2 regions of the Paenibacillus barengoltzii G22 genome follow, and region 2 is predicted to be linked to the other one. Evidence: a T-box and tRNA genes for the amino acid it is inferred to sense, from the RefSeq annotation. Region 2 holds a T-box; the other holds one or more tRNA genes.
What was found. The T-box of region 2 lies ahead of tyrS (tyrosine--tRNA ligase). A T-box ahead of a tRNA ligase gene usually reads a tRNA of that ligase, here a tRNA-Tyr.

Region 1: it encodes a tRNA-Tyr, which carries the amino acid that the T-box ahead of tyrS (tyrosine--tRNA ligase) is inferred to sense. The anticodon was not compared.

What each region holds. Positions count from the first base shown of each region.
Region 1 is NZ_KE159652.1:244,643-256,180, forward strand. It holds tRNA gene C812_RS01175 (tRNA-Asn) at 1,598-1,670, shown strand; tRNA gene C812_RS01180 (tRNA-Ser) at 1,744-1,835, shown strand; tRNA gene C812_RS01185 (tRNA-Glu) at 1,848-1,919, shown strand; tRNA gene C812_RS01190 (tRNA-Val) at 2,006-2,081, shown strand; tRNA gene C812_RS01195 (tRNA-Met) at 2,100-2,173, shown strand; tRNA gene C812_RS01200 (tRNA-Asp) at 2,209-2,285, shown strand; tRNA gene C812_RS01205 (tRNA-Phe) at 2,302-2,377, shown strand; tRNA gene C812_RS01210 (tRNA-Thr) at 2,398-2,473, shown strand; tRNA gene C812_RS01215 (tRNA-Tyr) at 2,477-2,562, shown strand; tRNA gene C812_RS01220 (tRNA-Trp) at 2,570-2,643, shown strand; tRNA gene C812_RS01225 (tRNA-His) at 2,675-2,750, shown strand; tRNA gene C812_RS01230 (tRNA-Gln) at 2,773-2,844, shown strand; tRNA gene C812_RS01235 (tRNA-Gly) at 2,850-2,924, shown strand; tRNA gene C812_RS01240 (tRNA-Cys) at 2,936-3,009, shown strand; tRNA gene C812_RS01245 (tRNA-Leu) at 3,020-3,105, shown strand; tRNA gene C812_RS01250 (tRNA-Leu) at 3,127-3,206, shown strand; gene C812_RS01255 (MarR family winged helix-turn-helix transcriptional regulator) at 3,357-3,794, shown strand; gene C812_RS01260 (metallophosphoesterase) at 3,862-5,220, shown strand; gene C812_RS01265 (ABC transporter substrate-binding protein) at 5,310-7,142, opposite strand; partial or broken gene C812_RS01270 (ABC transporter permease) at 7,244-8,377, opposite strand; gene C812_RS01275 (ABC transporter permease) at 8,450-9,919, opposite strand; partial or broken gene C812_RS01280 (ABC transporter ATP-binding protein) at 10,039-11,538, shown strand, end outside.
Region 2 is NZ_KE159652.1:1,069,045-1,080,582, reverse strand. It holds gene C812_RS05005 (aminopeptidase) at 1-1,003, opposite strand, end outside; gene C812_RS05000 (hypothetical protein) at 1,163-2,035, opposite strand; gene C812_RS04995 (diguanylate cyclase) at 2,216-4,210, opposite strand; gene rpsD (30S ribosomal protein S4) at 4,678-5,277, shown strand; gene C812_RS04985 (HIT family protein) at 5,330-5,755, opposite strand; gene tyrS (tyrosine--tRNA ligase) at 5,897-7,150, opposite strand; T-box leader at 7,220-7,488, opposite strand; gene C812_RS04975 (transglycosylase domain-containing protein) at 7,660-10,779, shown strand; gene acsA (acetate--CoA ligase) at 11,253-11,538, opposite strand, start outside.

The sequences.
Region 1 (11,538 bases), 820 kb from region 2:
GAGGCCGAAAGGCGTAGTCGAAGGACAACAGGTAGAAATTCCTGTACCACCGTAATCCGTTATGAGCGATGGGGTGACGCAGTAGGGTAGTGACGCGAGCTGATGGATGCTCGTCCAAGCAGTGAGGCTGGTGTGTAGGCAAATCCGCACACCGTAAGGCTAGGCTGTGATGGGGAGGGAAAATTTACAGTACCGAAGGTCATGATCTCACACTGCCAAGAAAAGCCTCTAGCCAGGAGAAGGTGCCCGTACCGCAAACCGACACAGGTAGGCGAGAAGAGAATTCTAAGGCGCGCGGAAGAACTCTCGTTAAGGAACTCGGCAAAATGACCCCGTAACTTCGGGAGAAGGGGTGCCTCGGTAGGGTGAATAGCCCGAGGGGGCCGCAGTGAAAAGGCCCAAGCGACTGTTTAGCAAAAACACAGGTCTGTGCGAAGCCGCAAGGCGAAGTATACGGGCTGACGCCTGCCCGGTGCTGGAAGGTTAAGGGGAGCGGTTAGGGGTTTACCCCGAAGCTGTGAACCGAAGCCCCAGTAAACGGCGGCCGTAACTATAACGGTCCTAAGGTAGCGAAATTCCTTGTCAGGTAAATTCTGACCCGCACGAATGGCGTAACGACTTGGGCGCTGTCTCAACGAGAGATCCGGTGAAATTTTAATACCTGTGAAGATGCAGGTTACCCGCGACAAGACGGAAAGACCCCATGGAGCTTTACTGCAGCTTGATATTGGACTTTGATACGATTTGTACAGGATAGGTGGGAGCCTAGGAAGCCGGAGCGCCAGCTTCGGTGGAGGCGCCGTTGGGATACCACCCTGATCGTATCGGAGTTCTAACCTGGTACCGTGAACCGGTACGGGGACAGTGTCAGGTGGGCAGTTTGACTGGGGCGGTCGCCTCCTAAAGAGTAACGGAGGCGCCCCAAGGTTCCCTCAGAATGGTTGGAAATCATTCGAAGAGTGCAAAGGCAAAAGGGAGCTTGACTGCGAGACTGACAAGTCGAGCAGGGACGAAAGTCGGGCTTAGTGATCCGGTGGTACCGCATGGAAGGGCCATCGCTCAACGGATAAAAGCTACCCTGGGGATAACAGGCTTATCTCCCCCAAGAGTCCACATCGACGGGGAGGTTTGGCACCTCGATGTCGGCTCATCGCATCCTGGGGCTGAAGTAGGTCCCAAGGGTTGGGCTGTTCGCCCATTAAAGCGGTACGCGAGCTGGGTTCAGAACGTCGTGAGACAGTTCGGTCCCTATCTGTCGTGGGCGTAGGAAATTTGAGAGGAGCTGTCCTTAGTACGAGAGGACCGGGATGGACGCACCGCTGGTGCACCAGTTGTTCCGCCAGGAGCACAGCTGGGTAGCTAAGTGCGGACGGGATAAGCGCTGAAAGCATCTAAGCGTGAAGCCCCCCTCAAGATGAGATTTCCCAGTATGTAAGACCCCTTGAAGACGACAAGGTTGATAGGCCTGAGGTGGAAGTGCAGCAATGCATGGAGCTGACAGGTACTAATCGGTCGAGGGCTTATCCAAAAAACTCTAAAATGCAGTTGAGTTTCGTATCCAGTTTTCAAGGATTAAACCTTGATAACTTTATAATGTTCCCTGATAGCTCAGTCGGTAGAGCACTCGACTGTTAATCGAGTTGTCACAGGTTCGAGTCCTGTTCGGGGAGTCTAAGTCCCCAGAAAGTGACGATAAGCTTTGTAGTTTATTCCGATTACTTTCTGGGGGCCCCAAAAACACATGGAGAGGTGTCCGAGTTGGCCGAAGGAGCACGATTGGAAATCGTGTAGGCGTCACAAGCGTCTCGAGGGTTCGAATCCCTCTCTCTCCGCCATTATTATTACATGGCCCGTTGGTCAAGGGGTTAAGACACCTCCCTTTCACGGAGGTAACAGGGGTTCGAATCCCCTACGGGTCATTTCTTCCCTTCATTTCAAGTTCTTTTGCTGACTGACTTGATTTATGAATGGGATGTCTGGTACAATATAACTTGTCTTTTCCCATGGAGGCTTAGCTCAGCTGGGAGAGCATCTGCCTTACAAGCAGAGGGTCGGGGGTTCGATCCCCTCAGCCTCCACCATAACATCTTTAATACTGACGCGGGGTGGAGCAGCCCGGTAGCTCGTCGGGCTCATAACCCGAAGGCCGCAGGTTCAAATCCTGCCCCCGCAATTATCCTCTTGAAGAGGATGGCATTATTCTCGTGTGGAGCCGTGGTGTAGAGGCCTAACATGCCTGCCTGTCACGCAGGAGACCGCGGGTTCGAATCCCGTCGGCTCCGCCATTTAACTTCATATTAAGGCTCGGTAGCTCAGTTGGTAGAGCAGAGGACTGAAAATCCTCGTGTCGGCGGTTCGATTCCGTCCCGAGCCACCATTCAACAATTATGTTGAAGAGCCGGTGTAGCTCAATTGGTAGAGCAACTGACTTGTAATCAGTAGGTTGGGGGTTCAAGTCCTCTCGCCGGCACCACGTGGAGGCTTAGCGAAGTGGCCAAACGCAGCAGACTGTAAATCTGTTCTCTTACGAGTTCGGTGGTTCGAATCCATCAGCCTCCACCAGTTTTCTAGGGGCATAGTTTAAAGGTAGAACAAAGGTCTCCAAAACCTTTGGTGTGGGTTCAATTCCTGCTGCCCCTGCCACTTTTTCTCTCTTGATAAACTTTATATTATGGCGGTCGTGGCGAAGGGGTTAACGCACCGGATTGTGGCTCCGGCATTCGTGGGTTCAAGTCCCATCGATCGCCCCATTTCTTTCTCAATCAAATATAGTGGGGATTAGCCAAGCGGTAAGGCAACGGACTTTGACTCCGTCATGCATAGGTTCGAATCCTATATCCCCAGTTTAAGCGGACGTGGCTCAGCGGTAGAGCATCGCCTTGCCAAGGCGAGGGTCGCGGGTTCGATTCCCGTCGTCCGCTCCATTCTATATTATGGCGCCATAGCCAAGTGGTAAGGCACAGCTCTGCAAAAGCTTTATCCCCAGTTCGAATCTGGGTGGCGCCTCCATTGATAATTCGCGGGAGTGGCGGAATCGGCAGACGCACAGGACTTAAAATCCTGCGGTAGGTGACTACCGTACCAGTTCAAGTCTGGTCTTCCGCACTTTTAATTCATTTTATATGTGCCGGTGTGGCGGAATTGGCAGACGCGCGCGACTCAAAATCGTGAGGGAAACCGTGGGGGTTCGAGTCCCTTCACCGGCATTACAATTAACAGAACAGTTCATTAGATCCAAGATCTAGTGAACTGTTTTTATTTTGCACTTGTAATCCTCTTCCTTGACAATCTGTAGATTATATTGTTACACTTTTCACATCATTGGAGTGTATCTACACACAGAAAGGAGTAAGAAGATGGCTGAGGCATTTGCTAAAGGTGATTTGGCTTGCTACTGCGCGAACTTAAGGCAGGCTTCCCGAGCTGTGACCCAATACTATGAGGATGTTATGAAACCATGTGGGCTGAAGGTGACGCAATACACCTTGTTGCAATATATCAAGCGTATAGGAGCTTGTACGATGCTCCAGGTCTCTGAAGGACTTGATTTGGAGCGGACAACGCTGGTTAGAAATTTTAAAGTTTTAGAGGACAAAGGGCTTATCCAAATAACCTCTTCTTCATCCTCGAGAGCGAACTTAATTCATTTAACTGAGAAAGGCATATCGGTTCTGGAGCAGGCGGAGACTTATTGGAATCAGGCCCAACGTTTTTTGGAAGAAGAATGCTTGTCCGCTGATGAGTTGAAGAGCTTACAGCAGATCTTGCAGAAATTACGGAGGAACATCAAATAATGCTCTGCATTCATAGTGTATATACACAGTATTGGGAGCTCAACGGATTAGGGCAGGTGAATCATTGATGAAGAATATATGGATCTATGCGCTGCAGCTCCTTTTTCTCGCTGTATTACTCACTGCTGCAGTTGGATGTGCGATCGCAGAGAAGCGGGAACACGAGCGTCCTTCGCGTCTTCCTGCCGGACAACCCCTTCGAATGATTGCCGCCACCGATATGCATTACTTAGCTAAAAGCCTGAACGATGGCGGCAGTGCTTTTCAAAGCTTTGTTGAAAACGGAGATGGGAAGCAGTTGCTATACAGCGATGAGCTGATGCAGGCACTGGAATATCAAGTATCACTGCGGAGAGCGGATATTGTGCTGTTTAGCGGAGATTTGACCAATAATGGGGAACATCAAAGTCATAAAGATTTGGAGAAACGGCTTCGGGATCTGGATAACACAGGTGCCCGGGTGTACGTAGTGCCCGGGAATCACGATATTCTCAATCCCTGGGCTCGCAGGTTTAAGGAAGGCAGTCAATATAAAACCGATAGCATCACACCGGAGCAGTTTCGTATGATTTATGCGGATTATGGTTATAACGAGGCGATTTCGGTCGATAAAAGCACCTTAAGTTACCTGGCGGCTCCTTCAGATGAGGTGTGGCTGTTGATGTTGGACACGGCGCGTTACAAGCGAAATGAAGAGATTAACTACCCGCAACTGGACGGGGGGCTTTCACCGTCAACGCTGAAGTGGATTGAGCGGTGCGGACAACTTGCTGCAGATAATGGGGCTAAGCTAATTGCAGTTATGCATCATAATTTACTGGTACACAGCGCAATGTTATCGGAAGGCTTCACTTTGAATAACAGTGCTGAAGCAACGGAGGTGTTCCGGAAAGCTGGAATTCAAGTGGTGTTAAGCGGCCATAGCCATCAGCAAAGTATTGTTATCGATCGGCAGGTCGCTCAACAGCCAGTGTATGACATTTCGGAAGAGGCATTAGCCGCTTATCCTCATTTATTTGGTGTGCTTGATTATACGCCGGCTGATCATACGTTTCATTACAAAGCGTACCCGCTGGACGTAGAGGGATGGGCGAAGTATGCAGCGGTCAAGGATCCTCAGCTTCAGGAATTTACTCATTATGAAGAAGAACGTACTTTGAAAATGGCCAGAGCCAAATACTATAAACGTTTGTCATCGTCACCAATCCTGGAATCCTTATCTCCAGAAGAGTTAACGATCATGGCGGAATTTATTGGAAGGGTAAACCGCGTAACCATGGCAGGGAGAGATTCAAGCGCAATGGACCAATTAAAGTCGTTCAAAGGATATCAGCTTTGGAGCCAGGCACCAGAAGGTGCACCTTTCAAATCATATATTATGAGAGCGGCCGCAGCGACAGCAAACCCAGAGGGAGAGCTAAGTTAACGGTGGTTCAACCTTAGCTTTGAAAAAAAGCCCATCACACGTCCTTGTTCAGAAATCGTGTGATGGGCTGATTCATTACTTACTACGGTTTATTTTGAAGCACTCCGATACTTGTTTAAGAACTCCTGCACTTTCGCTGGATCCGCGATTAACTCGTTGCCGGTCTTCACCAACGGGCTAACCGTAGAGGCCGCTTTGATCTTATTGCCATTGTAGAAGGCTAGAATTTCATCCTGGTTGATGGAATAAAGCACGGCCTTACGCAAATCCTCGCTTTCGGCAACAGGACGTCCTTTGGTATTAAAGAGCAGGTAAGTCACACCGTTACTTTCGATAGTTTGCAGTTGCAGCTTACTGTCGCCTTTAACAATGTCATACTTCGTTTCCGGTACGCCGTAATACAGGTGGATTTCGCTGTTGCGCAGTGCGGACAGAGCGCTGTCGGCATCGGCGATAAAGCGAACTTTTACCGTAGAGATTTTTGGCTCATATTCGCTGCCTTTCCGATATCCCGGATTTTTATAGAAGGTGGCCTCGTAGTCGTTCTTGGATGATAAAATGTACGGTCCGCTGGCATACAAAGTGTTGTTGTATTGAGGGCCTTCCGTCACAGTGTTCTGATCTCCGTATGGAACGTCCTTGTTCACGTCGAAGGTAGCTACGTCATACGTATTGATGCTCTCGACTTGTTTCTTGGACACGATCCCTGCCGACTGGTGACCCAAGTAGTTCAGAACTTGCGGGAATGGCTCTGTGGTGGTCAGTTTGACGACCTGGTATTTGCCAGCTTTATTGTCAGCTTGGTTCTTATCAGCAACGAGCTCTTTAATTTTCGTTTCCAATCCGGCCTCGAGCGCTTCTCTGACACTTCCGCCGCCGCCGGCTCGTTGGATCTTATCTAGGGAAGACAAGTCCGTGACGATCTCTACGTTCTTGATATGTTCATGTAAGCTGTAAGTGCGATGATCGGGTACCGAATTTTTGTCCTTTGCTCGCAGCAAGGAGAAGACGACGTCGTCAGCACCTACACGCTCGCCTGTGTCGACTGCTTTTTTGTCTTCGATCTTTGCAAAATTGATATCATCCCGAAGCAGGAAATAGTATTCCGAGTTCCCTTCAGCGATGGTGTGGTTATGGGAGAGGGAACCTTCGGAAGTAATTTGGTCATCATCCGTTAAGTTGATCAGGCGAACGTACATATTGGTGTTCAGTTGGTTAATGGAACCGTCGTTGCCCTTGATGGGATCCAGGGATGTTAACACGGAAGCCGCTTGCGTAAGCAGCAGTGGTTCTTTATCGCGTTTGGACGTATCGTTGAAGTCGATGCTCTCCCAGGCCAGGGCACGGGATTTAGACAATCTAACGCTAGCTGGATTCAAAATGTCTTTGTTAATGGCTTGGCTCTTCAAAGAAATGTAAAGTGGTGCGATATAGGCTTTGTCAAAGACCAGCCGTTGTTCAAATTGCTTATAAGTCTCCTTGTATTGCTCCGGTGTCTCAGTTGCAGCTTTGTCGATCAATTGATCAATTTCCGGATCGGCTAAGATGCTGTAATCACCGCCGGTCTTGAACAGCGATCTCACGGCGTAATCAGGGTTGCCAGTTACAGTCGTCCAGCTGGACAAAGCGATGTCAAAGTTACCCGCGTCTTGTTGGGCTTTAAAGCTGCCGTAATCCGGTTGGAGATTCAACTTCACGTTAAAGCCGTTTTTGGTCAACTGGTCTCGGATGATGTTAACATCGGATTCGTTGGAGCTGGAGGCGAGCAGCTCTATTTCTACAGGAGTTTGATCTACCGTGTTTTCCGCTTCTGCATTGGGGGTACTTTGGTTGCCGGCTACGTCCGACTTGGTCTTCACAGAGCATCCGCTGGCCACCAAAATCAAAGCGATCAGCAAGATAAGTAGTGGTTTTCTCTTCATTCTATAATTCCTCCCTCAATTAAGTAAAAAAATAATATGTTCATTCATTTTCCGCAGACGAAAAACGAAAGAATAACCACTCCAGAAAAGTGTAAATGACGTTAGCCAAGTTTAGGATCTAACGCATCCCTGAGCCCGTCGCCCAAGAAGTTAAAGGACAGAACAAGCGCAATGATGGCAAGTCCAGGATAAACGGCTAAGTAGGAATGGGATTCCAGATACGTGCTGCCCAGCTTCAAAATATTGCCCCATTCCGGAATATGCGGCTCTACGCCAAGTCCAAGAAAGCTGAGACTGCTGGTAGAAATGACGGCGGTGCCAATCGTTAAGGTTGACTTGACGATCATCGGCGCCAGCGCCCCCGGCACGATATGCTTGAAAATAATTGCGGCATTGGAAGTTCCCAAAGCCCGGGCCGCCTCAACAAATTCGTAAGTGGATACGAGCAGTACGTTAGCCCGCATCGTTCTTGCATAGGTCGGAATGGCACCAACGCTTAGCGCTAAGATGAGATTTACCGTATTAGCACCAAAGGCCGCGATGATGGCAATCGCCAGCAAAATTCCCGGTATAGCGTAAAGAATGTCCAAGAACCGCATGATGATATTGTCGGTATGCCGCCCGTAGTATCCGGATATCGCTCCCAGAGCACCGCCGACTATGAATGGCAGAACGGTCGAAAGGAAGCCAACAACTAATGATATCCGAGCGCCAAACACGATTCGTGAAAACAGACATCGACCGAAATTATCCGTACCAAGCGGATAGGCTAAACTTGGGCGTTGCAGGATGGCGCTGTAGTTGTTTTCGGTGGCCATCGCGTAATCAAAGGTAAAAAAGCTGCATACCGAGAGCGAAAACAAAAGGATGATAAAGAACAGTCCAAGCATAGACGGCGTGCTCCGGGTCAGCTTGCTCCAAACTTCCTCCCACTTGTAGGTCCCTGGATTGCCATGATTCCGTAGTTTGATCAGCAGATTCACCCCAAGCAGTAAAGCAAATAGATTGCCTGTCACAGAGGTTAAAATCAATAAGACCGCGATCCAGACTAATCCAGGAGCTGCGCTACGGTCATCGGTATACCGGGCTACGAGCACAAGTGCAATCAAGTGAAACAACGCGATGAGCATTAGCACAAACATTGATGGAAGGAAAGTGTCTGAAACATAGGGTTTGAACAAGTTCAAGGCGGACAGCGCAATTACAAACACACCTGTGAACAGGGTGTACACTGCGAGCTTCACTTCGGTGTTAAATTTTCGGGTTGAGGAAAAAAGGGCTTTGGCCATATCTCATTTGCACCTGCTTCAGTATTGTTTCATTTTCGTCCGAATTCGCGGATCGAAGAAAGCGTACAGAACGTCAACAATTACGTTGATGATCGAGATCGTTATCGCGGTATAGACCACGCCGCCCATGATGCTGGGGATATCCGGAACAAACTGCTTATCTACGATGTAACTGCCGATGCCGCTGATATTAAACACCTTCTCCGTCACGGCCGATCCGCCTAACATTCCGCCAAATTGCAAGCCGATTACGGTTACGATCGGAATGAGGGCATTACGCACTGCATGTTTGAGCAACACCTGCCGCTTGTTTAATCCCTTAGCTCTGGCGGTAAGGATATAGTCCTCGCCAATGACTTCGAGTGTAGAGGACCTCGTCATCCTGGCGATGGCCGCTGTGAGTCCGGTACCCAAGACAAGGGTGGGCATGATGATCGACAACGCGTTTTGCGGGTTGAAGGTCGCCGGCAACCAGTGGAGCTTGATCGAGAAATTCAAGATGAAGATCAACCCTTGCCAAAAGCTCGGAATCGATAAGCCAATTAGCGCGATGAACATCAATATATAGTCCCACAGTGAATTGCGTTTGACGGCGGACAGGATCCCCGCAGGAATGGCGATTAGAATCGCCAGCGACAACGAGATTGTAGTTAACGTCAGTGTAATCGGAAATTTACGGGCAATCGTCTCCGTCACCTGTTCATTGCCGGCGAACGATTTGCCAAGGTCAAAGGTCGCGATCCCTTTGATCGTGTTCCATAATTGCACGAGGTAGGATTGGTCGAGTCCATAGATTTTGTTAAACTGTGCAATCTGCTCTTCCGTTGCCGTCTCTCCAAGAATATTGGCGGCAGGATTCATCGGCGATAAATAAAGGATCGTGAAGACCGTGATGGATACGCCCACAATAACGAACAGGGCCATGACGCATCGCTCGAAAATGTATTTCAGATAAGGACTGCTATAGAAAAACATCAACAAATACATCAGGATGCCGGGAATAAGCGAAAGAGCAAGAAACCAGGAGCGTTCGACCAAGTCCTGAAACGTCCCAACAAAATCGGTTCGTACCAGATGCAGATGGATTCTTTTTTGCTCTGCGGCATCATGAACGGCTTCCCGAAATTTACCCTCTGCTTCTTTCTCTGCGAGCAGCTCTATTTTTTCCGGTGATACGGTTTCCCCGAAGAAACGCTGCTTCTGACGCAGTTGCTCCAGAATTTCCGCTTTTAGCTCATCCTTGTACCCGGAAGCAAGCAGTTCCTTTCTCGTATTCGCTAGCAGCAGCCGGTAAGCATCATTACGCTTCCGGAGCCAGTACACGAAGAAGGCGAAGAGATTTACCGGAGCTCCTAAGAGAAGCAAGAAATATTTATAGGAGGAATCTAGCATCATTTTGGCATAAATGGACCCGACTCTCCGATTGAAACGGGGCTTTGCATTCACTGGTTCAGCATTAGCGGCTCTCGCCGCGGGTGCGGCTTCCATGGATGATCCACCTTTCTTATTCACAAATTGCATTATTCCGATCGTTATAGTATATATTATTTTAGGAGTTATTTGATGTCAACGGTAGATTTCACAGAGATGGACGGGAGGAAGTTGTAAAGATGGAGACGATACTGCGGGTAGGCAATTTATCCGTATCCTTTCGGACACGGGACCAGGAAGTTGAAGCTGTTAAGGGGGTTAGTTTCGAGGTTAGAAAAGGGGAGACGCTTGGCATCGTCGGCGAATCCGGCAGCGGGAAGAGCGTAACAGCCCGCGCAATCATGCGTCTGTTGCCTACTCCACCTGCGGATATTAAAGAGGGCGAAATCTTTTTTCTAGGGAATAAGATAGCAAATTATTCGGAGAAAGAGATGGAGAGCATCCGCGGCCGGGATATCGGGATGATCTTCCAGGATCCAATGACTTCACTGAACCCCACGATGAAGATCGGGGAACAAATTGCCGAAGGGCTGATCAAACATCAGAAGCTGTCCAAGAAAGAGGCTAAATTTCAAGCGCTTGAAATGTTGAAGTTGGTTGGAATTCGAAACAGCGAGCTGCGGTATAACCAATATCCCCATGAGTTCTCCGGAGGGATGCGCCAGCGCGTGATGATCGCTATTGCCTTGGCTTGTCGGCCTGCTTTACTCATTGCCGATGAACCTACGACAGCACTCGATGTCACCATTCAAGCGCAAATTCTTAGCTTGATGAAACAAATGCAGGAGCGTTTTGGCACCTCCATCATTCTGATCACCCATGACTTAGGAGTGGTTGCCGGGATGTGTGATCGGGTTGTGGTGATGAAGGAAGGCGCCATTGTGGAGAGCGGGACAACGGAAGAGATCTTTGCGAATCCGCAGCATCCATATACCCTCAAGTTGCTAAACGCCTTACCGCGTTTGGATGAACCCAAAAGGGCAAAACCCGCATCATTAATTCTGAACAACTCGAATTTAGAGCGTCCGCTGATCGAAGTGAAGTCTTTGAAACAGTATTTTGATTTGGGGAAGGGAAATATTTTGAAAGCTGTCAACGATATCAGCTTTCACATTCGCGAAGGGGAGACCCTGGGGTTAGTAGGAGAGTCGGGAAGCGGGAAATCCACAACCGGCCGCGCCATCCTGCGCCTTCATCAACCAACGGGAGGGGACGTCCTTTATCAAGGGATTGCGGTTAATCGATTATCTGCACAAGAAATGAAAACGATGCGCCGGTACATGCAAATGATCTTTCAAGATCCTTATGCCTCTCTGAATCCACGCCTTCGAGTCGCAGATATTATCGGGGAAGCCCTGGATGTGCACCGTTTGGTCAGCAGCGGGACGGAAAGGAAGAAGCGGATCGAAGAGTTGCTCGATATGGTGGGGCTAGAACCGGCTTTCGCGGAACGATATCCTCATGAGTTCTCCGGAGGTCAGCGTCAACGAATCGGCATTGCCCGGGCGCTTGCGGTGGACCCGAAGTTTATTGTATGTGATGAGCCACTTTCTGCTTTAGATGTATCGATTCAGGCCCAGGTGGTTCAATTGCTAGAAGAGCTTCAGCAGCGATTAGGACTGACTTATTTGTTTATTGCGCATGATCTATCGATGGTAAAGCATATTAGCGATCGT
Region 2 (11,538 bases):
GGATCAACACAAGATCCCAGTGAATCGAGGAACGGTTGCCGTTGTCGGCCTCCTCGTAAGCTTGACCTGGGGTAAAGTGAAGGCTGCCCGCAATTTTCTCGTCGAACAAGATATCCTTCATCGGATGCAAAATATAAGGGTTAAATCCGATCGCAAACTCCCCGATATATCTTGCCCCTTCGTCCGAATCCAGAATCTCGTTCATCCGTTTCGTGTCGTTGCTTGTAGCTTCAACGATCTTACCGTTCTCAAACCGGAATTTAATATTCTCAAACGTAATTCCGTTATACAGCGTTGCTGTATTGTAGCTGATCGTGCCGTTTACGGAATCGCGAACCGGAGCTGTATACACTTCCCCGTCCGGAATATTTTTCTGACCGGAGCATTTAACCGACGGAATATCTTTAATCGAGAAGGTCAGATCGGTGCCTGGGGCAACAATCCGGACTTTGTCCGTTCGGTTCATCAGATCGGCCAAGGCGTCTTGCGCCCGATCCATTTTGGCATAATCCAGGTTACATACGTCAAAATAGAAATCCTCGAACGCTTCCGTGCTCGTATTGGCCAATTGAGCCATGCTGGCATTCGGATAACGGAGAACCACCCATTTCGTACGTTTTACCCGTTGTTCGCTATGTACTGGGTGGGAATAAAGCGAATTGTACAGCTTCATTTTATCTTCGGGTACGTCGGACAGATCGTTGACGTTAGAACCCGCACGAATGCCGATGTAACAGTCCATCATTTCCATCCGTTTCAAATCGTATTCTGCCCACGTTTTGATGCCGTCTTCCGTAGCGTATTTTAACTGTGCACGTTGCACAGCGCGGTCCGTAATCTCGACGAAAGCGTTCCCGCCCTTCTTACCAACCTCTTCCACGACCGCTTTCAGCAAATCGCGTTCATCGCCAATCATTTCAACCAGGACGTTCTCTCCCGGTTGTACATTAACGGAATAACCAACTAGGTTTTCCGCCAGCTTCTGAATTCTAGGATCTCGCATCTGGCTTCACACTCTCCTCAATATTCGTTGTGGGATTTGGCATTTACAACCCGTGCCGGCCGTCCAAACACCCCGTTGGTTTAACCATTGGTTAATTCTTCTGCTTTATTGTAGCACGATAGGGTCGGAAAGTCAGCCTGACCTAGGAAGTCATTCCCCCTACTGATAACCCCCAAACCGGTTATCGGTTCGCAGCACCTCCCGCTGCGGCACACCTTTTGGGGACAAGTAATTTAGTGTGGTCTCTGAGGTCAGCCTGGAAGGTAATCCCGATTTGCGATCAATCGTCAAATGGTAGACGACGGTCGCTTTCATCTGCTCAAGCATGACAGATAACTGCTTGCTGCCCGTCGTCCAGATCTGCGATAACTCATCCCGCAGCTGCTCTTGCTGTGAAGCCGACACCTGTTCTAACTTCGCCAATCCTGCTTCACGCATAAGCTCCATTTCCGACAGCAAGCGATCCTTTAGCCGAATGGTGGCCTCGGCCGGATCCATCTCGATTCGAAGTACCTTGGTCCCTCGTGCTGCGCCGCTTTCGGAAGTGATCTTTTTCTTAGCGGCCATTCGGATTTCCTCTAGTTGTTCCAGCGGGTTTAGACGAACCACCCCTTGCAGCAGCGCATTGTGGTCATCGGATTGCACCTGCCAGTTCCCGTGCTCTAACCGGAGCTTGGCTTCCCAGCCGTTCGGCTGTGCGAGCCCCGCCGTTTGCAGATGACCTGCTAGGTGACCTCCCCGTTGACTCACAGGTTCGCCTCGGATACTTAATTCTTTATGCTCTTGAAGACGTCCCGTATAACTGAAGCTCTCCTCCAGCCCTTGCCCATTTCCACGCTGCAGGGCGGCTAAGCCGCGAAAGGTCAACGTATCACAGCCCGCCAGTCCGGACCAGGTGAAGTCAAACCACTGCTCCGGCGTTCTCGCTTCGTTGATCCCGCATGACGCCAGGATTACCGTAACTAGCAGGCCGCCGATGACCTTCCCTAACCGATATTTATACGTAGGCCATCTCCGTGATATCCCCTTCATACGCAAGCCCCCGCCTGAAAAAATAAACCGGTTCTCCACCGGAGCATTCCTTATGCTAGTTCTAGCAGTATCCTGCCACGGGGACGGTCGCTCTATTCGCAGGTTCGTCCGATGATCCAAAAAAGAACGCTCCCGCCGTCCATAAATCCGGCGTAGAGCGTTCTCTACCAATTACACCATTTACAAGGAAGGGGCGTCTTCTCTGGAGCCGATTTGCGTCTGGTTCCGCCCATTGTTCTTCGCTTTATACAGTGCCATATCCGCCACATAGAACAGTGACTCCACACTAAGCTTCTCATCGTCTTTTCCCCACTCAGCGATCCCGCATGAGACGGTCACCGGCGGATCGGTATCCATCGCGACACGCAACCGGATCGTTTCTGCGATTTCGTAGCTGTTCTCTGCGCTCGCACCGGGCAGGTACACGGCCAACTCTTCGCCCCCCCAACGGGCGGCGATATCGGTCTTGCGGATCGAGTTCTTGACGATGGAGCACACCTGCTTCAGGATTTTGTCCCCAGTTTGGTGCCCAAACGTGTCATTGACCTGCTTAAACTGATCGATATCTACGATGATTAAGGAACCGTTCGCGTCTCTTTTCTGAAATTCCTTAATCGCATCATCAACATAATGGCGGGCATAAAGCCCCGTCAGCATATCCCGATTCGCCATCCGGCGTACCTCCGCATGCAACGACGCGTTGGCAATGGCCAGCCCGATATGGGAGGATAGGACCTGCAGCAGCTTATAATTATCATAGGAGAAGAAGCGTGGCTTGCGGTGAGCCAGCATAATGACCCCGATCACTTCACCCCGGACGAATAAAGGTGCAGTGATCAGCGAGCGGGAGTTCGTCTCCTCCATAAATCTTGAGGTTACCTTCCCGTAGGCTTGGAAGTCCGACAAGATGATCGGTTCCTGCGTGGAATAGACCAGCCCGCTGAATCCATAGGTCATCGAAAAATGCTCTTTCGACAGCCCCGGCACGTTGCAAGACATAATCTCAAACGTTTCTGTATGTTTGTTGACTTGAGAAATGCAGCAATATTCCGCTTGGAAGATCGATAGAAGCTCTTCGGTTGCAAATTGGAATACTTCCTTGAGCCGCAAACTTTGATTCAGTCGTTTCGTTAGTTCGTTAATCAACCTCAGCTCGTTAATTAGCAAGTTTGACTGTTCATACAGCTTCGCATTCTCAAATGCAGTGCCGGCCGTATCGGCCAACATGCTGATCAGCTGTAAATCCACATCATCGATCTCTTCCCGTTCGATTTGCAAATGGAAAACCCCGTACACCCCTTGTTTTCCGCTGAGAGGTACGGCGATTTCCAAACTGCTCTCGCCATCTCCCGTTGAGTCTATGATGTTCCTAGTTTGCATGCGCCCCTCCATGAATGCCCTCACGAGCAGTTCATCGCCTTGTCCAAGCAATTGAAATGATTTAACTCGCGGATCGAAGCTTACATGGTCCTGGGACATCAGCAACTCCAGACGGGCATTCGGATACATGTTGGACACCCGCTCGAACACCTCGGTCAGCACCGAATCTACGTCGATCTTATCATGAAGCTTCTGCACCATTTGAAACAGCTTGGAACGGCGCTGCTCCTCCCGTTTGGCTTGCTGTTGGATGCGCACCAAATCCGTAATGAACATGCCCTCAAAGCAACGATAAAAACAAGTTTGATACAGCCGAGCTGTCATCTTGGCAAACAAGAGCGCCTCTGATGTACAGCTCTCACGCATGAGACAGCCAATCATCGCAAACAACTCGCCATGAATGCGCGTATGCACCGGTACTGCCGCATAAACGCCGTCGGCTTTCTGGACTGCGATGGCTTTGCGTTCACACAGGCTCTCCTTGATGACCTCTTCCATTCCGCTAGGCCAGGAACGTTCCAGCAGCTGCCGCGGGTTTAGTGAATCGATTAGCAGCTTCTCGCCGCAGCTGCCGGCAAGGAAGACATCGACCTCGCCGAGTTCCGGCATATCGGAAATCTGCTTGCGCCATTCTGCGAAGGCCTGTTTTAATATAGAATCAATATAAGGAAAATCGTGGACGGTAATATCGAGCTGCCGCAACCAATCTGTATGTTCGTTAAGATCATCAAGCCGCGGCAGGCCGGAAACGTTGTTCAGGTTCAGCATCGGCTGACCCAAGGATTGATCGGCCATAAAAATGCTCCTTTATATGTTACGTTGGAATTGTACCTCTCGACTGCAATAAATATTAAACGGACAAGCTCTTGCCCTCTGGAGTTCAAGCTTGTCCATCTCCGCCGTATCCGATCTGATATCTCTATTTTACTACCTTATTTAGGGTTTTGCATTATAAATCCTGCGGTTCAAGGCATTTTTTTGGGACTAAAGCCCTATCGACAAAAATCAGCCCATCTCAACAAAATCACTTATTGACTTTATAACCCCAATTCATATAATATATATTGTTGATGAAGACTGGATAGAGTCTTACTTAGGGCGTAACGCATGCGAGCACCCTCTCGGTTTTTGTTGCTGACGGGACAGCGGCTGAACTTTCCTGTCAGGGAGCGTATCATGATCTATCCTTCGCTCAACCAAACAAAACCCGCGCAAGTAGAACCCTAGACGAAATTTAACTAACAAAGGAGTCTACCTATACAATGGCACGTTACACTGGTCCTAAATTTAAACTCAGCCGCCGTCTTGGCATTTCCTTGAGCGGCACTGGCAAAGATTTGAAGCGTCCGTTCCCTCCGGGGCAACACGGTCCTAACCAACGCAGAAAAGTAAGTAACTACGGAGCACAATTGCTCGAGAAGCAAAAACTGCGCCACATGTACGGTTTGGGTGAGAAGCAATTCCGCACCCTGTTCGAGAAAGCGCAGCACATGCCTGGTATCGCGGGCGAAACGTTCATGATCTTGCTTGAAAGCCGTTTGGACAACCTGGTTTACCGTCTGGGCTTCGCGAACTCTCGTGCAGGTGCACGTCAGCTCGTATCCCACGGTCACGTAACGGTTAACGGCAAGAAAGTAGACATCGCTTCTTACCGCGTTAACGTTGGCGACGTTATCGGCCTGCGTGAAAGAAGCCGCGGTCTCTCTTCCGTGAAGGAAGCTCTGGAGAACCGCACACATCTTCCAGCTTACCTGGAATTCAACGACACGACGCTGGAAGGCAAATACATCCGTTTGCCAGAACGTTCCGAGCTGTCGCAAGACATCGACGAGAAGCAAATCGTCGAATTCTACAACCGTTAAGATTCGTATAAGCAAACCGACCCAAGTCGATAACGACTTGGGTCGGTTTTATTTATTTCTGTATGTTTCCAAGTTTGATAATCGAGCAAATCGCTTGCAAGGTTTCCCGATCCGCTCGTTCGGTATGTTCATTAAGAGCGATCACGATTCCATCATCTTCATACCGTGGAATGACGTGAAAATGAACATGTCGGATATCTTGGTCAGCTAGCGGACCATTACTTTGAACTATGTTGTAAGCCATACAAAAATGACTCTCCTCAAGCCACCTACATACCGTAACTAACATATCAAACAAATCGTTTTGAAGATTAACATCGTCGATCAGATGAAGCTGCTCAATATGTTGCTTTGGTAAAATCAACAAATGTCCCTTCGTGGCCGGATACAGATCGAATATGCATAGAGAATACTTGGACTCGTGTAAAACAACGGCATCCCGCGAATTTATAACTTCGCAAAGTATACAATCGGTCATAGCAGATCCTTTCCAAAGAGGAACAGGAAAAGTTCCGTTCCTCTTTTAACTGTGATTATTGATGTTTGTACGCAAATATCGGAGAAGGATCTTTATATAAAGTCAGATCCTCAATTCCATTCCGGCTTTGTGAATATCCGATTATATTATTTGAAGCTTCGCGAATTTACGCTTGCCAACCTGGATGATCTCGCCGCCCGTCAACTCGACTTCGGCATTCGGGTCGCTGATCTTCGCTTCGTTCAGCTTCACCGCGCCCTGCTGGATGCTGCGTCTTGCTTCCCCATTGGAGGCAGCGAATCCGATCAGTGTCAGCAGCTTGATCAAACGGATTTTACCATTGTCCAGTTCAGCAGCAGGAATTTCTTTCTCTTCAATATCTTCCGGCAGCGCCCGTTGCTGGAACACAGTGACGAAATGCTCTTGCGCCGCATCGGCGGCTTCCTGACCATGGTACATCCGGACAAGCGTATGAGCCAGTTTCATCTTGGCATCGCGTGGATGCACGGCCCCCGATTTAAGACCTTCCGTAAGCTCTGCCAGCTCTTCGAGAGACAGGTCAGTCACCAACTCAAAGTACTTCGTCATCAGCTCGTCCGGCACGGACATCGCTTTACCGTAGATTTCGTTTGGCGCTTCATCAATACCGATGTAGTTGCCAAGGCTCTTACTCATCTTCTGCACGCCGTCCAAGCCTTCGATGATTGGAGTCATGATGGCCACTTGCGTGTCTTTGCCATATTCCTTCTGCAGCGTCCGGCCCATGAGCAGGTTAAACTTCTGGTCCGTTCCCCCCAGCTCGATATCGCTCTCCAGCGCCACCGAATCCATGCCTTGCATCAGCGGGTAGAAAAACTCATGGATGCTGATCGGCTGACCGCTTGTATACCGTTTCGTAAAATCGTCGCGTTCCAGCATACGTGCCACGGTTACCTTTGCGGACAGCTTCACGACGTCGGCAAACGTCATCGGTGCAAGCCACTCCGAGTTAAAGTTGACTTGCGTTTTTTCCGGGTCCAGAATTTTAAAAATTTGCTTCCGGTACGTTTCCGCATTCCGTTGCACGTCTTCTTCGGATAATTGCTTGCGAGTTTCCGATTTACCGGTCGGGTCGCCGATCCGTCCCGTAAAATCGCCGATGATCAACTGCACCTGATGGCCCAGCTCCTGAAACTGCCGCAGCTTCTGCATCACCACCGTGTGACCGATATGAATATCCGGTGCGGACGGGTCCAACCCCAGCTTTACTTTGAGCGGCTTGCCGGTTACAACTGACTTGATGACTTTTTGCTTCAATTCATCCTCCGGCACGATCTCCACGACACCGCGGGAAATTACCTGAAGCTGGCGTTCCACCTCGGCCTGCTGGGCCGCGCTTAATTCTTCCCATTTCATTGCTCTTCTTACCTCCATATTCATTAGACCTGCTTAAGAAATCTAAACGCAAAAAAGCTCCTTCTCATCCCAAGGGACGAGAAGGAGCACTCGCGTTACCACCCTAATTAAAACCGCTTGCGGTTCCTGCAGCAAATTGCCAGACGTACCGATGACGGTTTTCACTTCATTCACATAACGGGATATCCCGGTACCGGACTACTAGCGCATCTTGACGCGCGTTCCCCCGGACGGCTCCAGACGGTAATTCAAAAGCGATCCGCTCATCGGTTCGCAGCAACCACCGATTCTCTGAGCAGCGGGAATCCGCCTTCTACTGAGTCTTTCTAAGCCTTTGTCGATTTGCAATTTAAAATATTATATAACATAGATGCATTCCCTAAGTCAAATCTACGAAAGCTAGGTCATAAGCAGGAAGTCGGATTCGTCACACGCCAAAATACGCTGAAAAAACATCCAAATCCCCTTTTTTATGCTATAATGTTGCTGTTTATAAAGGAGGATCATGCATGGATCATGAGAACGACAAAAACTCCGGCAAGCTGCGGCGCAATAAACGGAGCGAAAAAACCGCAAAACCCGCCCGGAAGCGCAAAAAAGGCAGATTAGCCTGGGCGATTGTGGGTTGGCTCGTTCTGTTTGGATTTGCCGGCGCTCTGTTTGCCGGTGGAGCCGTATTCGGATACGTATCCTCCATCGTTAAGGACGATCCGGTGCGGTCGCGTGCCGACATTGAAGCAAAAATCAATCATAATGAAATGACCGGCTTCGCCTATTTCCGTGACGGCCAGCCGATCGGCCAGCTGCGATCGGAAGAGGATCGCCGTCCTGTCACCTATAAAGAAATCCCGCAAATCGTGATCGATGCTGTAATCGCTATCGAGGACAATCACTTTGAAGAACATATTGGGATCGACTTTAAGGGGACGTTGCGGGCGGTGAAGCAACGGGTGCTCAAAGAGGACGTGCAGACCGGCGGCAGTACGCTGACTCAGCAGCTGGCGCGGCGCGTGTTCCTGAACCTGGATAAGACCGAAGACCGGAAGATTAAGGAAATGCTGCTCGCACTTCGGTTGGAGCGTTTTTTATCCAAGGAAGAAATCATTACAGCTTATTTGAATAAGGTTCCCTTCGGCAACGGTTCGAACGGGTATCAGGTTTACGGCATTAAAGCCGCGGCCAAAGGGCTCTTCAACGTCAGCAATCTGTCGGACTTGAATATCGCCCAAGCGGCCTATTTGGCGGGTCTGCCTCAGCTTCCCTCTACCTATTCCGCTTTTAACGGCAAAGGGGAGTTTAACGAGGAGGCGTTCGGGCGGGCGGTCAAACGCCAGCAGCTGGTGCTGCAACGTATGCTTGAGGAGAACAAAATCACGCAAGCGCAATACGATGAAGCGATGGCCTTCGATATCAAAGGATCGCTGGCCAAGCCAACGAAGAAGGCGTATGACACGTTCCCGTATCTGATGCTGGAGACGGAACGTCAAGGTGCCATTGTCCTGGCGATGCTCAACAATCCGGAGATGACCAAAGAAGAGATTGCCGCCAACTCCGCCATCCTCGAGGAAGCTCGGCAGGAGTTGCTGACCGGGGGATACCGAGTGTACACGACCATCGACAAGAAGGTCTACAACGCTATGCACAAGGTATCGGAGAACGCGGACAATTTCTCTCCGTACAGTGAGAAGAAGGGGCTGGAGCAGGTCGCCTCGATGATGATCGATAACAAGACCGGCGCAATCCTTGGCATGATCGAAGGCCGCGACTTCTATACGGAGCAAATGAACTATGCAACGCAAATGAAACGGCAACCCGGCTCTACGATGAAGCCGATCGCCGCTTATTTACCGGCGCTTGAAGAAGGGTTAGTTCAGCCCGCATCGATCATTGATGATTCGCCGATTATTTTGAAGGACTACCAAAAAGGCTTCCACATCCCGGTGAACTCCAGCGGCGGCTATAAAGGGCTGGTGACCGCGCGGACCGCTTTGAATGAATCGCGGAATATCCCAGCGCTTAAAGTTTTCAACAATATCGTGGGCATCGACAAAGCTTGGGACTTTGCCAAGAAGCTGGGCATCACCACATTGGAAGAAGAGGATTACCATGCGCAAACCGGTGTACTTGGCGGCTTGAAGTATGGCGTCACCGTTGAAGAACTGACCAATGCGTACAGTTCTATCGCTAACGGGGGGCAGTTTACCGACGCATATATGATAGAGAAGATTACCGATGCGAAAGGCAACATCGTCTACAAACATGAGGTGAAGCCGGAGCGAGTCTTCTCCGAGCAAACGGCTTACCTGATGACCGATATGCTTCGCACCGTTATCACGGACGGCACCGGCAAATCGATCAAGAGTGACTTCAAGAAATATGGCAAAATCCCGGTTGTCGGCAAAACCGGAACCACACAAAACTATGCCGACGTCTGGTTCATGGGTTACTCGCCGGACGTCACGCTGGGCGTATGGATCGGGTATCGCGAACCGGTGAACACGCTGTCGGAGGCCGGCAAATCCCGGGCGCGCAAAATTTGGGCGCTCGTGATGAACGAGGTTACCGATAGCAGACCGGAATTGTTTACGACCGAAGCGTTCACGAAGCCGGACGGCATCGTGAAGAAGACAGTTTCCGGCTACAGCGGGAAGTTGCCTACCCAGTTGACCCAACAGGCCGGGAAGCTGGTTACGGATATTTTTAATGCGAAATATGTGCCAACCGAACCGGACGACGTATTGATTCGCGCCAAGTACGTGACATACGAAGGCATCAACTACGTGCCGCTCGAAACAACGCCTTCGGATATGCTTCGTGAGAAAGTTGTCGTGAAGCGCGAGACGCCGATCGAAGTGCTCAAGGAACAACTGGAGCAGGCGTTCGCCGGAATGTCCGGCAGTCACAAACCGCTGAGCTTCTACTTGCCGAAGGATGCCGGGGAGGATGCGCCTTACAAGCCAGATCCTCGTGTCGACGATGGTCAGGCACCAGCGCCTCCGGCGAATGTTGCCTTGTCTGCAGGCAGTGGAGCAGCGACGATCACGTTTAATGAAAATACGGAAAAAGACGTCGTCGGTTACCGTTTGTACCGCGCGGATGACGGCGTGACGTTCCAGTATACTGGGAAAGCCGCACTGGTTGGAGATCCGGCGGTAATTACCGACGATCGATCCGTTGGCTTCACCACCGCGTACTACGTCACGGCCGTTGATGTGGCCGGCAAGGAATCGGCGCCAAGCGCGATCGTTAACGTCTTTGGCGGCGGCGTATTCCCGGGCGACGGTTCGACGCCGGATACGCATGGTGAAATGCCAGGCGGCAGCGACGGCGGTATCATTGGCGACAATGGCAACAACGGTCCATTACCTTCATCGCCAGCTAACGTGAGCGTGAAGCAGGACGACCGCGGATTCACGGTGAGCTGGGATGCGAACGGTCCCCTTGACCTGGTGACGAGCTACAACGTCTACGTGTCCGATGCCCAAGGCGGCACCTACACGAAGGTCGGCTCCACCTCGGACCCGCACTTCTCGTTCAAGACCGACTCCAGCTCCGTCTGGATCCAAGTCACCGCCGTCAACGTGCTGGGTGAATCCCCGCCGTCGGCGCCGGTGCAGTATAGTAAATAGCGAAAAAGCAGCAGGTGTGTGCCTGCTGCTTTTTTGTGTGGGATTAGTTTTCAGCCAGAACTCCGTTGTCCGTTGAAATATATATGATTTTTCGAGTATATTTGGTGGCATCCCCCCGTTTGGCGGCAATATACTCGATTTTTCATATAGAATCTCAAGCTTTGGGCTTCAGGAGGGTGATTCTATATGAAATTTCATATAGAATTGGTTAAATTCGCCGGATTCCTGAGAATATACTTGATTTTTCATATAGAATTCCGTTTTGGCGGAAGAGGGTGTGCTCCCGGACCGGACCAGACCGAACCGGACTAGACCAGTTCAAGCCAAACCGAGCCCGGGACAGACAAGACCAGTCCAATTCAGTCCAGACTCAACCCGCTCCCAAACCTAACGGCCGATCCCTCCCCCACCTTAACCAAAAAAATCCCCTCAAGCCTCAGCTTGAAGGGATATTCCTATCTATTCCAAATACCTTAATCCTCGATCGTCGACAAATCGCCGGCTGGGAGGTTGAGCTCCCAGGCTTTAAGCACACGGCGCATGATTTTGCCGGAGCGGGTCTTCGGCAGTTTGTCTTTGAACTCGATTTCACGCGGAGCGGCGTGGGCGGACAGTCCTTCCTTGACGAACCTGGCGATTTCCGCCTTCAGCTCCTCGGACGGCGTGAAGCCCTCGCGCAGCGAAATAAACGCCTTGATGATCTCTCCACGCACCGGATCCGGCTTCCCGATCACCCCTGCTTCTGCAACAGCCGGATGC